Regions from separate parts of the Alteromonas sp. MmMcT2-2 genome, predicted to be linked through region 3. Evidence: predicted binding sites of a transcription regulator. Region 3 holds the regulator's gene; each other region holds the start of a gene.
What was found. The regulator sigma-54, encoded in region 3, starts transcription at its own class of promoters, with help from an activator protein. The targets are predictions, from matches to a motif close to GTTGGCACGNNNNTNGNNT.
Positions count from the first base shown of each region.

Region 1: a site for sigma-54 is predicted at 1,614-1,632, ahead of glnK (P-II family nitrogen regulator). Genes of this name have one in related genera too.
Region 2: a site for sigma-54 is predicted at 1,656-1,674, ahead of MHM99_RS11890 (DUF1328 family protein). Genes of this name have one in related genera too.
Region 4: a site for sigma-54 is predicted at 1,859-1,877, ahead of MHM99_RS04015 (formate/nitrite transporter family protein). Genes of this name have one in related genera too.

Region 1 covers NZ_JAKRFA010000027.1:40,240-43,385, reverse strand. Annotated here, with positions in the region: gene MHM99_RS14955 (ammonium transporter) at 1-1,176, opposite strand, end outside; gene glnK (P-II family nitrogen regulator) at 1,209-1,547, opposite strand; gene MHM99_RS14945 (hypothetical protein) at 1,790-2,644, shown strand; gene MHM99_RS14940 (AraC family transcriptional regulator) at 2,694-3,146, opposite strand, start outside.
Region 2 covers NZ_JAKRFA010000018.1:36,929-40,074, reverse strand. Annotated here, with positions in the region: gene MHM99_RS11905 (DUF349 domain-containing protein) at 1-887, shown strand, start outside; gene MHM99_RS11900 (hypothetical protein) at 901-1,119, shown strand; gene MHM99_RS11895 (hypothetical protein) at 1,203-1,397, opposite strand; gene MHM99_RS11890 (DUF1328 family protein) at 1,436-1,612, opposite strand; gene MHM99_RS11885 (DUF2490 domain-containing protein) at 1,860-2,555, opposite strand; gene MHM99_RS11880 (hypothetical protein) at 2,672-3,146, opposite strand, start outside.
Region 3 covers NZ_JAKRFA010000008.1:69,782-72,927, forward strand. Annotated here, with positions in the region: gene lptA (lipopolysaccharide transport periplasmic protein LptA) at 1-239, shown strand, start outside; gene lptB (LPS export ABC transporter ATP-binding protein) at 242-967, shown strand; gene MHM99_RS06940 (RNA polymerase factor sigma-54) at 1,041-2,522, shown strand; gene hpf (ribosome hibernation promoting factor) at 2,553-2,840, shown strand; gene ptsN (PTS IIA-like nitrogen regulatory protein PtsN) at 2,854-3,146, shown strand, end outside.
Region 4 covers NZ_JAKRFA010000004.1:29,978-33,123, reverse strand. Annotated here, with positions in the region: gene MHM99_RS04020 (protein phosphatase 2C domain-containing protein) at 1-624, opposite strand, end outside; gene MHM99_RS04015 (formate/nitrite transporter family protein) at 751-1,599, opposite strand; gene MHM99_RS04010 (DUF3488 and transglutaminase-like domain-containing protein) at 2,040-3,146, opposite strand, start outside.

The DNA.
Region 1 (3,146 bases), on a different contig from region 3:
TTCTTCTTCGCTCACACGTACACCCATAACCGCTTTAATCACTAGCCATACCACTAGGCTCACTACGAATACCCATACAAAGATAGTCGCTGCACCAATTAGCTGACCAGAGATGCTTGAACCATCGTTAGTGAAAGGTACAAGGATAAGACCTAGAAGACCTACCACGCCGTGAACTGAAATGGCGCCCACTGGATCGTCAATCTTAAGCTTGTCTAGTGCAACAATGCTAAGCACTACTAAAATACCACCAAGGCCGCCGAACAAAGTAGCTTGTAATGGTGTAGGTGTTGAAGGCTCTGCTGTAATAGCCACAAGACCGGCTAGTGCACCGTTAAGTACCATAGTTAGGTCAGCTTTACCGAATAGAATGCGTGCTACGATAAGTGCAGCAATTGCACCACCAGCAGCTGCAGCATTTGTGTTCATAAATACAATCGCTACTGAGTTTGCACTTTCAACAGTTGCAGTAGCCAGTACTGAACCGCCGTTGAAGCCAAACCAACCCATCCACAGGATAAATGTACCTAAAGTTGCAAGCGGTAAGTTTGCACCTGGAATCGCGTTTACTTTACCGTCAGCGGTGTATTTACCCTTACGAGCACCAAGCACAAGAACACCAGCAAGAGCAGCAGCTGCACCGGCCATGTGAACAATACCTGAACCTGCAAAGTCAGAGAAACCAAGGTCGCCAAGCGTATACATACCGAATACTGCTTCGCCGCCCCATGTCCAAGCACCTTCCATTGGGTAGATGAAGCCCGTCATAACAACTGCGAACGCTAGGAATGCCCAAAGCTTCATACGCTCAGCTACTGCACCAGATACGATAGACATTGCTGTTGCAACAAATACTACTTGGAAGAAGAAGTCAGCAGAAGGTGCATATGTTGCTGGCTCTTCAGCGACACCTGTTGCGCCATCAGCCATGATACCGCTTAGGAATGGACCCCAGTCGCCGCCACCGTACATAATGCCGTAACCGCAAATCATGTACATAGTGCAAGCGATAGCGAATAGCGCCACGTTTTTAGTTAGAATTTCTGTGGTGTTTTTCGCTCGAACAAGACCAGCTTCAAGCATCGCAAAACCTGCAGCCATCCACATAACCAGTGCACCGCAGATTAGAAAATAAAAGGTATCTAGCGCATACCCAAGTTCAAAAGTGATTTCCATTATGGTTTTCTCCGCAAATATATCGTTGTGGCTTACAGCGCGTCGCTATCCGACTCACCAGTTCGAATACGAACGGCGTGTTCAAGGTCGTAAACAAACACCTTGCCGTCTCCAATTTTGCCTGTTTTGGCAGCGCCAACGATGGCTTCTACCAGGCGCTCTACTTGATCATCCTGAACAGCAATTTCCAGTTTGACTTTAGGTAGAAAATCCACCTGATATTCCGCTCCGCGGTAAAGTTCAGTGTGTCCTTTTTGACGTCCAAAGCCCTTCACTTCGGTCACGGTCAAACCGTCGATACCGATTTCTGAAATGGCTTCACGAACATCATCTAGCTTGAACGGCTTGATGATCGCTGTGACTAGTTTCATGAGTTGCTCCCAGTTTGTTTTGGTTATTCTGTGATTTATGGTCGTGTTTCCAACTATGGGAAGATAAACCAAGAGCCATGCCACAAATGATTAGCCAAATAAATCAAACACATACAAGCAAACGCTTCATGAACGCACAAAAATAATGCACACTAATGGTGCACTGTTAAAAATTTGCCCAATTTTGAAGCGGTATGAGGTTGCGGTAAGGTGAGAGGACTAAAAAGTGCGATGAAATTAGGATGGAACTATTCGATAGGGCCCATGGTCTGTTGTTTACTATGACGACTATCACCCCATCTTTCTTTGCGCCTGAGCGCAGCATTGAACACCATTCCGTTGCAAAGAAAACGGCGTGGCGCCCACTATTAATTTCGGGCTGTGCACATGTGTTTGGGGTCATCGTAGTGGTCATACTTTCTCAAATGGGCATCAACAATCAAAAAGCACGAGTAAATGTTTTGGAGCGAACGCCGGAGATAAGCGCCAGACTGTACTATCCCCCCGTTCCACGCCCTCCTGCCCAAGCTAAACCACAAGAAACTAAACCAATCGATGTTTCCCCTAAAAGGCAAGAAATTGAGTTGAAGCCTGACGCAACCAAAGCGACTGAAGCACTTGATAGTAAAAATGAAATTGTAGAAAGCCCTGCGTCCAAGCAGCAGAAAAATGCTGAGCCCGATAAACAGAAGGTACCCGTTGAAAGTAAGCCGACTAATACACTGCCGTCGCCCACATTATCAAAAGACGCAAATCGGCGCGCAGGCTCGTTGAATCTGTCGGTAAAAGATGGCGCAGCCCTCTACTTTGAAAAGTATCACAGTGACAAAGTCGCTGAAGACGCAGAACAGGCAGCAAAAGCATTTCAAGAGCGTAAAAATAGTCCTGTGCTTAGCGGGCCAAGCACACAGCAAATACAAGCTAATGAAAATCGACGCCCTTCGAAACGCGTAAACTGTAGCAGTACGACCAATAAAACTTTGGCGATATTGAGTGGGATTGCTGGTGGAACCTTAGAATGCACCAAAATGGACGACCACAAACGTTTTATAGAAGCCAGAGTCAATAAACTTCCTAAAGACGAAGAGATTAACTAGTTGTCTCTATCAACGATTTACCGTCATGTGAGGTAAGCCCTTATCACAGTCACTTTCTTTTGAAAAACTTAGGGGGTCGCCCGAAATACGCTTTGAACCGGCGACTGAATGCTGCAACATCTTCATACCCTGTTAGCTGAGCTATACCCAACATTGGTGTATCGGTATTTCTAAGTAGTGCTTTGGCCTTTTCCATCCTCACTTTTACAAGGTAATCTCGTAAACTATGCCCGGTGGCTTCTTTAAAGCGTGTTTTGAATTGCGTTGTTCCCATGCAGGCTATCCGTGCTAACTCCACCTGTGTAAAGCCTCGGGCAAGGTCGCGATGAATATGGCTTAATACAGGAGTCATTCGCTTATCCATGCTGCATCCTTTCAAGGATGTTTCTAGCAAGGTTAAAAATAGCGCCAGTATTTCTTCATGGCCTTGGTCAGCAAACTGGCTAATTTGAATCTCTACAAACGATAAAAACGCCTGTAATGCGGACGTTACCTGAAATAT
Region 2 (3,146 bases), on a different contig from region 3:
AACTGAAGCAAGAATGGAAGGCGGTTTCATCGCCCATTCAGGCAAAAGTAAATCAATGGCAAAGAGACAACCAAGCCCAAAAGCGTGCGTTAGTCACCCAAGCTTGTCAACTTGCTACGGAAGAAGATGTCGCTGGCGCTGCCGACAAGGCTCAGCAATTGCAAAGCCAATGGAAGCAAGTAGGCCATGCAGGTAAACGTGAAGAGAGTAAGTTGTGGGCAGAATTTAAGGCTGCCAATGACACCGTATTTGAACGTTTAAAAGCCGAGCGGAAAGTACAGAATAATGCATTTAACGCGTTAGTAGATTCGCTACTCAAGCAAGTGGAAGCTGTTGACATCAACAGCGATGATGCAACGTTCAGTCAATCAATAAGCGACGTTCGCGCTCAGTTAACCGACTTGCCTAAAGCGCAACGTACGAAAGTAGATAAAAAGATTGATTCACTTGAAAGTAAGCGCGCGGCGCAAGCGAAAAATGCACAATCTCAAGCCCGATTGGCGCGAGCTCAGGCTCTGATTTCTTTACTACAGCTAAGTGTAGGTGAGGGAAGTGGTGATGAGCAATCTCTAGCGGAAACGTTAGGGAAGCGTTGGTCAAGCGTATTGGGTCAGTCTACTGGAAATAAAACAACTCAGCACGATAGACGATGGTTAACGGTAGCATTAGAAGTCGCAACAGGTATGCCAAGCCCAGATGCAGACGCATCTATACGCTCTAGCGTACAGCTACAAATGATGACATCTAAGTTGGAACAAGGCGAAGCGGCAACAGCTCCCGACATTCTTGCTGACTGGTTATCATACGACTCGATAAGCGAAGAAGATAACCATTTGCTGCAACGAGTTGTTTCAGTTATTGATACTCATCCTGAAATTGTTGCTTAAACGGAAAGCCTAAATGGAAAACAGTGTTGAGTTTCAATTTGAAACAGAAATGTCTGCCTATCGCTTTTTGAATACCGTGAAGCATATTGACGCAGAAGGGTTAAGAGTGAAGTTCGGGCGTACGGATCATCACGTGAGTGTAAAATACCGTTACGGCGTAGGTGAATTTGATTCGACGCTATCTACACTAGACGATCTTGCTCGTGAATTAGGCGGTGAAGAAGTGTCTTAACTAACCAGTTAGGTCAAACCACGTCGACTGTAAATACAAAAAGGGCCAGACAATTGTCTGACCCTTTTTTGATAAAAACGTGATTAACAGTCTTTATCTTCAGCGTCTACGCCTTCTTTCACATCTTCACAAGCGTCTTCAACGGCATTACCTGCATCGGTAACAATTTCGTCTAGCTCTTCGCCTGCGTCTTCCGCTTCACCGTCACCGCAAGCTGCTAGTGATAGTGCAAATGCTGATGCTACTAGTACCTTTGATAAGTTTTTAAATGAAAACATATCCTTACTCCTTTTTCCTATTAAAATACTTCTAACTCTTAGGCTCTTGGTGCTCTACCACGTAACGCATTTGCGATAAGTGAGATTACGAGCAACGCGATAAACACAAAGAAAAGAAACTGTGCGATACCTGTTGCTGCACCTGCGATGCCTCCAAAACCAAAAACTGCTGCAATAATGGCGATGATAAAAAATGTGATTGCCCAACCTAACATAACTAAATCCTCGTATTGCTTCCGTTACTTTCACTTTAAACTAATGCTATCTTTGTGCCTGTTTTTTAAGTTATTGAAATATATTGATATAATTTAATTTTTCTCTGGTTGTCAGACCGTATCTGCAGGCAATTAACGTCACGATTACACGTACGAATGCATTTTTTACATGATTGAGTAAGGCCCTAGTCACCCAACTTTACTCTTTGTGTGTTAAGGGCCTTTGGCTGGAGTTATTTTTTGATTCTTACCAGCTTCCGAAGAATGTGAGAGCAAGGTTGTGGTTTGTTATGGCGTCTGAATTGGCGCCTGGCGACGCAATATGATTATGTAAGTATCCCATCTCGACGCGCCATTTCTTGTTGAGGTGATAGGCCGGTCCCACGTAAAGTCTATTTTGATCAAACCCGCTATTTTGGCCCCAGTCTGTGTCGTTCAAAGCCCAAAATACCTCGTCCCACACGACTATTGACCATTGCTCATTTAAAGGTTTCGACCACCGTATAAATTGTCTAAACCTATAGCCTGTATCATCGCCTTCATCGCTCCTGAATCGCTGCTCCAAACGACTTCTACCTGAAATGGTACCGCCCATAAATTTGCTTAATGAATACGTGGCTTGCTGCCACACCCTGTCTTCTTCAATTGAACCGCTGTCTGAGTCTATCGTTACTCTTGCAACACCCAGCCACAAGGTCGTATCGCTTGATAGTTGGTAGCCGACACCGGGACGAACGATAGAAACGCCTAGCCGAGATGCGTCGTCTTTAAAGCGTAAATGACCGTCAAACCAAAATTGCCATTTACCTTTATCATCGGCATTTCCAGTGAGTGCGAGGGCATTCCAAGATTGAAAATCTGACTCGGCGTGTGACTTAACGCCGGCTGTCATCGCCATCGCAAGTAGTAAGACGCAACGCGTCATAATTCGTTTTGCGCACATAGTTTTTCTCGTTGAAAATAAAAAAGAGGCAAAGCGAAAGGGAAGGGACGCCTTGCCTGCAAAGGGAGAGTGTTTCGCCCCTCACACTTCCTAAGAATGGAGGGGCAATGGCCTATCTAGTTACCGTTTGGGTTGTAAGGTAACGAAGATTGGTGAGCAACAATACGCAGGTCGCCGTCACTATCTTTGACATAGGCAAACGTGTATTCCACCTTCGTTTCGCCACCTTTTGTATCAGTAAAGAAGTAGTTGCCCATCGCCACGGCCATGCGACAGCTGTTGTTGATAATACCCACATTATCGAATTTCACATTTGTGTATGGCTTTATAGCAAAGCCTTTGTCCTCTTCGTAAGCGTCATTACCGCCAACAAAGTATGAAAGCGCAGCATCGAAGCTTGAACGGAACTGGTCGTTAGCTGCAAGCGTTGGTTTAAACAGTACGCTGCTTAAATCGTAACCATACATAGCTTGGATGAAATCTGCGGCTTCGCCAGAGTAATCACCATCATTGCTAAATACTGCACCAATTCGCACTATGCCGTCGCCCCACATCTTTTGTGCCGTTACCACTTCTCGCTCAGTAATACAT
Region 3 (3,146 bases):
AAATACGCTATGAAGTGGTAAACCGAACGATTTCTCTTGCCGGAAACGCAGAGTTGAAACAAGACACCAGTAAAGTACAGGGTGACAACATCACGTTCGATATGATTACCGAGCAATTGCTAGCGACTGGCGGCGCAGGTAAGGATGGTGAGGGTCGAGTGACCACAGTATTCACACCTGAGACCATTCGCAAAACTTCGTCTAAGAAAGACAAAAAAGACAACGAGGGCAATGAATAGCAATGGCAACTTTGAGCGCTAAAAATCTTGCTAAGGCTTACAAGTCACGACAGGTTGTTCGAGATGTAAGTCTGTCTGTCTCAACGGGTCAAATTGTTGGTCTTCTTGGCCCAAATGGCGCTGGTAAGACCACCACATTCTACATGATTGTTGGTTTAGTGAATCTGGATAAAGGCAAGATTGAAATCGACAACAATGAGCTAACTCATCAGCCCATGCACGAGCGCGCACGCCGCGGAATTGGCTACCTACCGCAGGAAGCCTCTATTTTCAGAAAGCTCACAGTGCATGAAAATATCATGGCCATTTTGCAAACCCGTAAAGATTTAAATTCACAACAGCAAGAAGAAGAAGCAGATGCGCTACTTGATGAATTTAATATTAACCATATACGTAATAGTACGGGGATGAGTTTGTCAGGGGGCGAACGCCGTCGCGTTGAGATTGCCCGCGCTCTGGCAGCAAAACCGCAATTTATTTTGTTAGACGAACCATTTGCTGGTGTTGATCCAATATCAGTTAATGATATAAAGAAGATAATACAACATCTTCGCGATAGGGGTATTGGAATCCTTATCACGGACCATAACGTACGAGAGACATTGGATGTTTGTGAAAAGGCGTACATTGTGAGTCATGGCGAGCTTATTGCGCAAGGAACGGCGGAACAGGTTTTAAGTAATCAAAAAGTAAGGGATGTATACCTAGGCGAACAATTCAGGCTATAGTTAATGTAACCGAATTGTCATTTTTCAGTTTCGCTCTGGTATATTCAATTTAGAGCATTTAAATAAGACGTAGATGAAACCATCTTTACAGCTAAAATTTAGCCAACAACTTACCATGACACCACAGCTTCAGCAGGCCATTAAACTGCTGCAGCTTTCTACACTTGATCTTCAACAAGAGATCCAAGAAGCGCTCGATTCTAATCCGCTATTAGAAGTTGAAGAAGGTAACGACGAGCCGCAACTAGAAAAGAACAATATCGACAACGATGACAGCGGCTCTGAGGCCACTGCTTCTGCATCTAGTGACACACTAGAAGCCGGCGATGCACTTGAGAAAAACGATCTTCCCGATGAGCTGCCAATCGACAGCACATGGGACGAATACTACTCTGCTTCATCTTCGCCAGCTCCAGGTCCATCCAATGACGACGAGCAAATCTTCCAAGGTGAGACTACTGAAGATATTCAAGAGCACCTTCTTTGGCAAATGCGCCTTACCCATTTCTCGGATACCGATCGCGCAATCGCTACAGCAATCATCGACTCTATTGACGAGTCAGGTTATTTAACCGTTACCCTTGATGATATTTTAGAAGCGGTTAACGATGATGATATGGAAGAGCCGATTGAAATGGACGAAATAGAATGTGTGCTAAAGCGCATTCAGATGTTCGACCCTATTGGTTCTGGCTCACGCTCTCCACAAGAATGTTTGATGGTGCAATTGCGTCAATTTTCAGAAGACACACCGTGGCTTGCTGAAGCGAAGCAACTGATTGAAGAGTACTCTGACTTACTGAGCAGCAAAGACTATCGTACGCTTATGCGTAAAAGCCGATTGAAAGAAGATCAGCTACGCGAGGCAATGCGTTTACTGCAAACCTTGAATCCTCGCCCAGGTAGTGCTTTAGTTACTAAAGAGCCTGAGTACGTTATTCCTGATGTCTCAGTAACCAAGAAAAATGGCCGTTGGGTGGTTGAGCTGAACCCCGACAGTCTGCCTAAGTTAAGCGTAAATCAACAATACGCTGCAATGAGTCGCCGTGCCAAGAATAGTAGCGATTCACAGTTCATCCGCTCACACATGCAAGAGGCTAAGTGGTTCATAAAGAGCCTTGAATCTCGTAACGAAACCTTAATGAAGGTTGCAAACTGCATTGTGCAGCAGCAAATGGGCTTTTTTGAGCACGGCCCGGAAATGATGAAACCAATGGTGCTAAATGATGTCGCAGAAATGGTAGATATGCACGAATCCACTATTTCGCGAGTGACAACGCAAAAGTACATGCATACGCCACGTGGAATCTTCGAATTGAAGTATTTCTTCTCAAGCCATGTTGCAACAGAGTCTGGTGGTGAATGTTCATCTACAGCGATTCGTGCATTGATCAAGAAATTAGTGGCCGCAGAAAAGCCTAGCAAGCCGCTAAGTGATAGCAAGATTGCTTCATTGTTGGCCGAACAAGGCATTAAAGTTGCCCGGCGAACAATAGCAAAGTACCGGGAATCGTTGTCGATCCCGCCGTCGAACCAACGCAAAAGCCTTATTTAATCGGGCTTAATAATATAAGGAAGACGAAATATGCAAATCAACCTTACTGGTCATCATGTCGAAATCACCGACTCTTTGCGTAATTATGTCGATACGAAGTTCAGCAAACTTGAACGTCACTTTGATCACATTTCTAATGTGCATGTCATCCTGAACGTTGAAAAATTAAATCAAAAAGCCGAAGCGACCGTTCATTTAAGTGGCGCTGAAGTATTCGCATCCTCAGAAAATACCGACATGTATGCGGCGATTGACAGCATGGTTGATAAACTCGACCGGCAGGTAATCAAGCATAAGGAAAAACTGAAAAAACATTAGTAGTTAATTAAGCATGGATATACAAGCCATCGTAAGTCTGGACCGCACCGAGTGTGCGGTTCAGTGTAATAGTAAAAAGCGAATTCTTGAGATCATCGCTGATATCGCTGCCAAGCAAAACGAGAACATTGATCAGGCAACGGTACTCAACAGTTTGATGGCTCGAGAGCGTATGGGTAGTACAGGCATAGGCAATGGTATCGCCCTGCCCCACGGACGCCTGCCGGGCCTTGAGAAAGTGATTGCCATTGTTGTAACCAGCACGCCAGCAATCGACTTTGACGCCCTTGACGAGAAACCCGTAGA
Region 4 (3,146 bases), on a different contig from region 3:
AACAAACTCATAAACCCCGTCGCTACTTATCGAAAACGTGCTCGATGAGTTGAGGGTGAGTGTTGTGTGGTCGATGTCTATATGTGCTTGAACGCCTAATGCTTTAGTAAGATAACTCTGCGAAGGCTCACTTTCCGATACTTGACGATGAGGTTTTGTGAGTAAGACAGGCGACTGTGCGTTCTTAGAAATAGCCTGAATTTGACAATCTCCCACATGAAATACATCCATGTGATTGCCTGTTACCACCGCCACTGTTAACGTGCACACATAACCTTTTTCTGGTGTATAGCAGAAGGGACTTCTTTGCGTACGTGTGTAAAGCAGCGCGTTTATCTCTTTAATAATGGTTTCAGCGCGCATCTTAACCGACCATTGTTCCGGCGCCATATTAAACAGTTTAATAAACTGACTGGTAGCAAAGTCGCTAGCAACTTGGCTAACCGTACTGCTACTTACACCGTCGGCGATAACAAAAACGCTGCTTTGATTTGGGTTATCAGAAACATGAAAAGCATATGCATCTTGGTTTATCGCTTTAACGCCGGCTGTAGAAAATGCACTTACACTGAGCGTGTTAGCTGGTGGGTTAATTGGGGCGTTTAACGCGGCTCGCTCATTCATGTTTAATTGTTTCTTACCTGCATATTTAATTATGAGCCCAATTAGTTATTTCCAAGGAAACGGATAACGCCATCATGACGTGTCTTGTAGGGACAAGGCATGATGGCTTTAAGATAAGCGCCTTAATTAAATAGGCAGTGTTTGCGATGCAGCGGCTTTATCAACAGGGATAGTACGTTTGGGTAGCGTCTTAACGTGGGTGGTGTACAGGGTTAGTCCAGTAAAGGCGAGGCCACCAACAAGATTTCCAAGTGCAGTTGGGATCTCGTTCCAAATGAAGTAGTCCATAACCGAGAAGTCGCCGCCCATAATAAGGCCAAATGGGAAAAGAAACATGTTTACTACTGAGTGCTCAAAACCCATAAAGAAGAACAGCATGATTGGCATCCACATGGCTAGTACTTTTCCGCTAACGTGAGTTGAAATCATTGCACCCACTACGCCTAGCGACACCATCCAGTTACACAACATGCCGCGAATAAAAATGGTGAACCAGCCTGCAACGCCGTGTTCTGCGTAGCCCAATGTACGAGCTTCGCCAATGCTGGCTACCTTAGTCGCGATGGCACCGCCATCCACGTTATACCCCATGGTAAAAATAAACGACATCATAAAGGCCACGGTTAATGCGCCGCCAAAGTTACCTAAAAATACTAATCCCCAATTTCGTAGAATTTGTTTTGGCGTGACGCCAGGTCGCTGTGCAAGCCAAGCGAGCGGGGTAAGTACAAACACGCCGGTTAATAGGTCAAACCCCATAAGGTAGAGCATACAAAAGCCCACTGGGAATAACACTGCGCCAAGAAGAAATACGCCGGTTTGAACGGCAATGGTAACGGCAAAAACAGCGGCAAGGGCCAATATTGCACCTGCCATATAAGCGCGGATTAGAGTATCTCGTGTAGACATATAAATTTTGGCTTCGCCTGCATCTACCATCTTGGTTGCAAACTCAGCGGGGAGAAGATAAGCCATGGTTTCACCTCACGTTGTCGTTATTAATAAGTTGTCATCTGTGTGTTGGCGTTTACTGTTTCAATGCGTTCCAGAAGATCAAAAAAAGGCGTCCGCAGCGCTCTCGTAAGAAAGAACTGGGGACGCCTTTGTCCAAAACTCATGCATTGTGGTAGCTAACAAATAAACCGTCGGTTATGTGTACGCCTTTGTACTCTAAAGCCCGTTGGCAACTAATACTTGTATAAGCGCCTTCGTACTTTTGTTATCCATTTGTACAAAGCTAAAAAAGTGCCAATAACCAAAATGTACCTAAATGTGTTATTTATTGCTATTTAAAACAATGGCTTGTGTAAATTCGTGGCTGTATTGATAGTCGCTTGCGCCAAGGCACTATTAATTAGTCTGCACTAAAAAGGGGGGAGTGTGAGTGTTTAAGGTGCAACCGGTTTAACTATTTCCTACTTTAATGCCTGTTTTAACATTTTTAGCTGACGCTTCATGGTTGGATAAACTTTTGCCTCTTGTGTTCGGTGTGCGTATTTTTCATGCTCAAATAGTTCACACAGAAGTGTTAGTGCCTTGGTAGCATCTTCGTTTATCAAAGGGTTAACTTCACTCATAAAGGCGGACAAGGTTTTATTCCCTCTTTCTTTTCCTGTTTTAGCTTCAACGCATTTTATTGCGTTTAGTAAAACTCTGTGTGAGGGCGACAACGTGGTGCGATGCGTTTTGGGTAAAAAATAAAGTGCTAAAATAAGCCCAATTAGACCAATGGCGGAAAGAAATACAACTCGCATTTTTTGCGGGGTTAGCGAGCCTAGTAATTCTTCAAGCATGTTGGTTTGCGCAGTATTGTCAAAGCCCAGTACCCATTTACTCCACGAGTAATCGAGCTGTTGAAACCAGCTTTGTAACGTTGCAAAAATAGCAGCGTTGCTAAGGTCGCCCAAAATACTGGCTTCACGAGACTCCCCAAGCTCTTCCAACGCACGTTCAAGTCCAAAGGTTAGGCGAGACGGTGCCACCATACTCGTTGGGTCGTGTCGAACCCAAACACCATCGATAAATGCTTCCACCCATGCATGTGCATCGTACTGCCTTACTTGAAGCACATTGTCATTAAGTGCGCTTCCGCCCTGGTAGCCTGTCACCATTCTTGCCGGTACCCCTGCGGCGCGAAGCACATACACCATGGCGCCTGCGTAATGGGCACAAAAACCTGAGCGTTCTTCAAATAAAAAACGGTCGATGGGGTCGGTAGGCATGGCGTTCGGCGATAGGGTGTAGCGGAAGCCCCCTTGATTAAATTCACGCATTATTGCGCTAACTATTTGCTGTGCGCTTGAGTATTGTTTGGCAAGTGTCTGTCCCCATGCTCTGGCTTGAGGGTTGCCATTCATGGAAACCTGAAGGTTTAGTTGCGATTCAAAATTTCCTATTCCGCTAGTGATTTGAGCAGTTGGATAGTAGCGCAGATAAAACGCTTTTTTACTGGATATTGGGCTATTCGCCCTTAACGTAAAATCAAAAAGACTTCTTACGAAAATACTGTGCTCGCGGTTGTT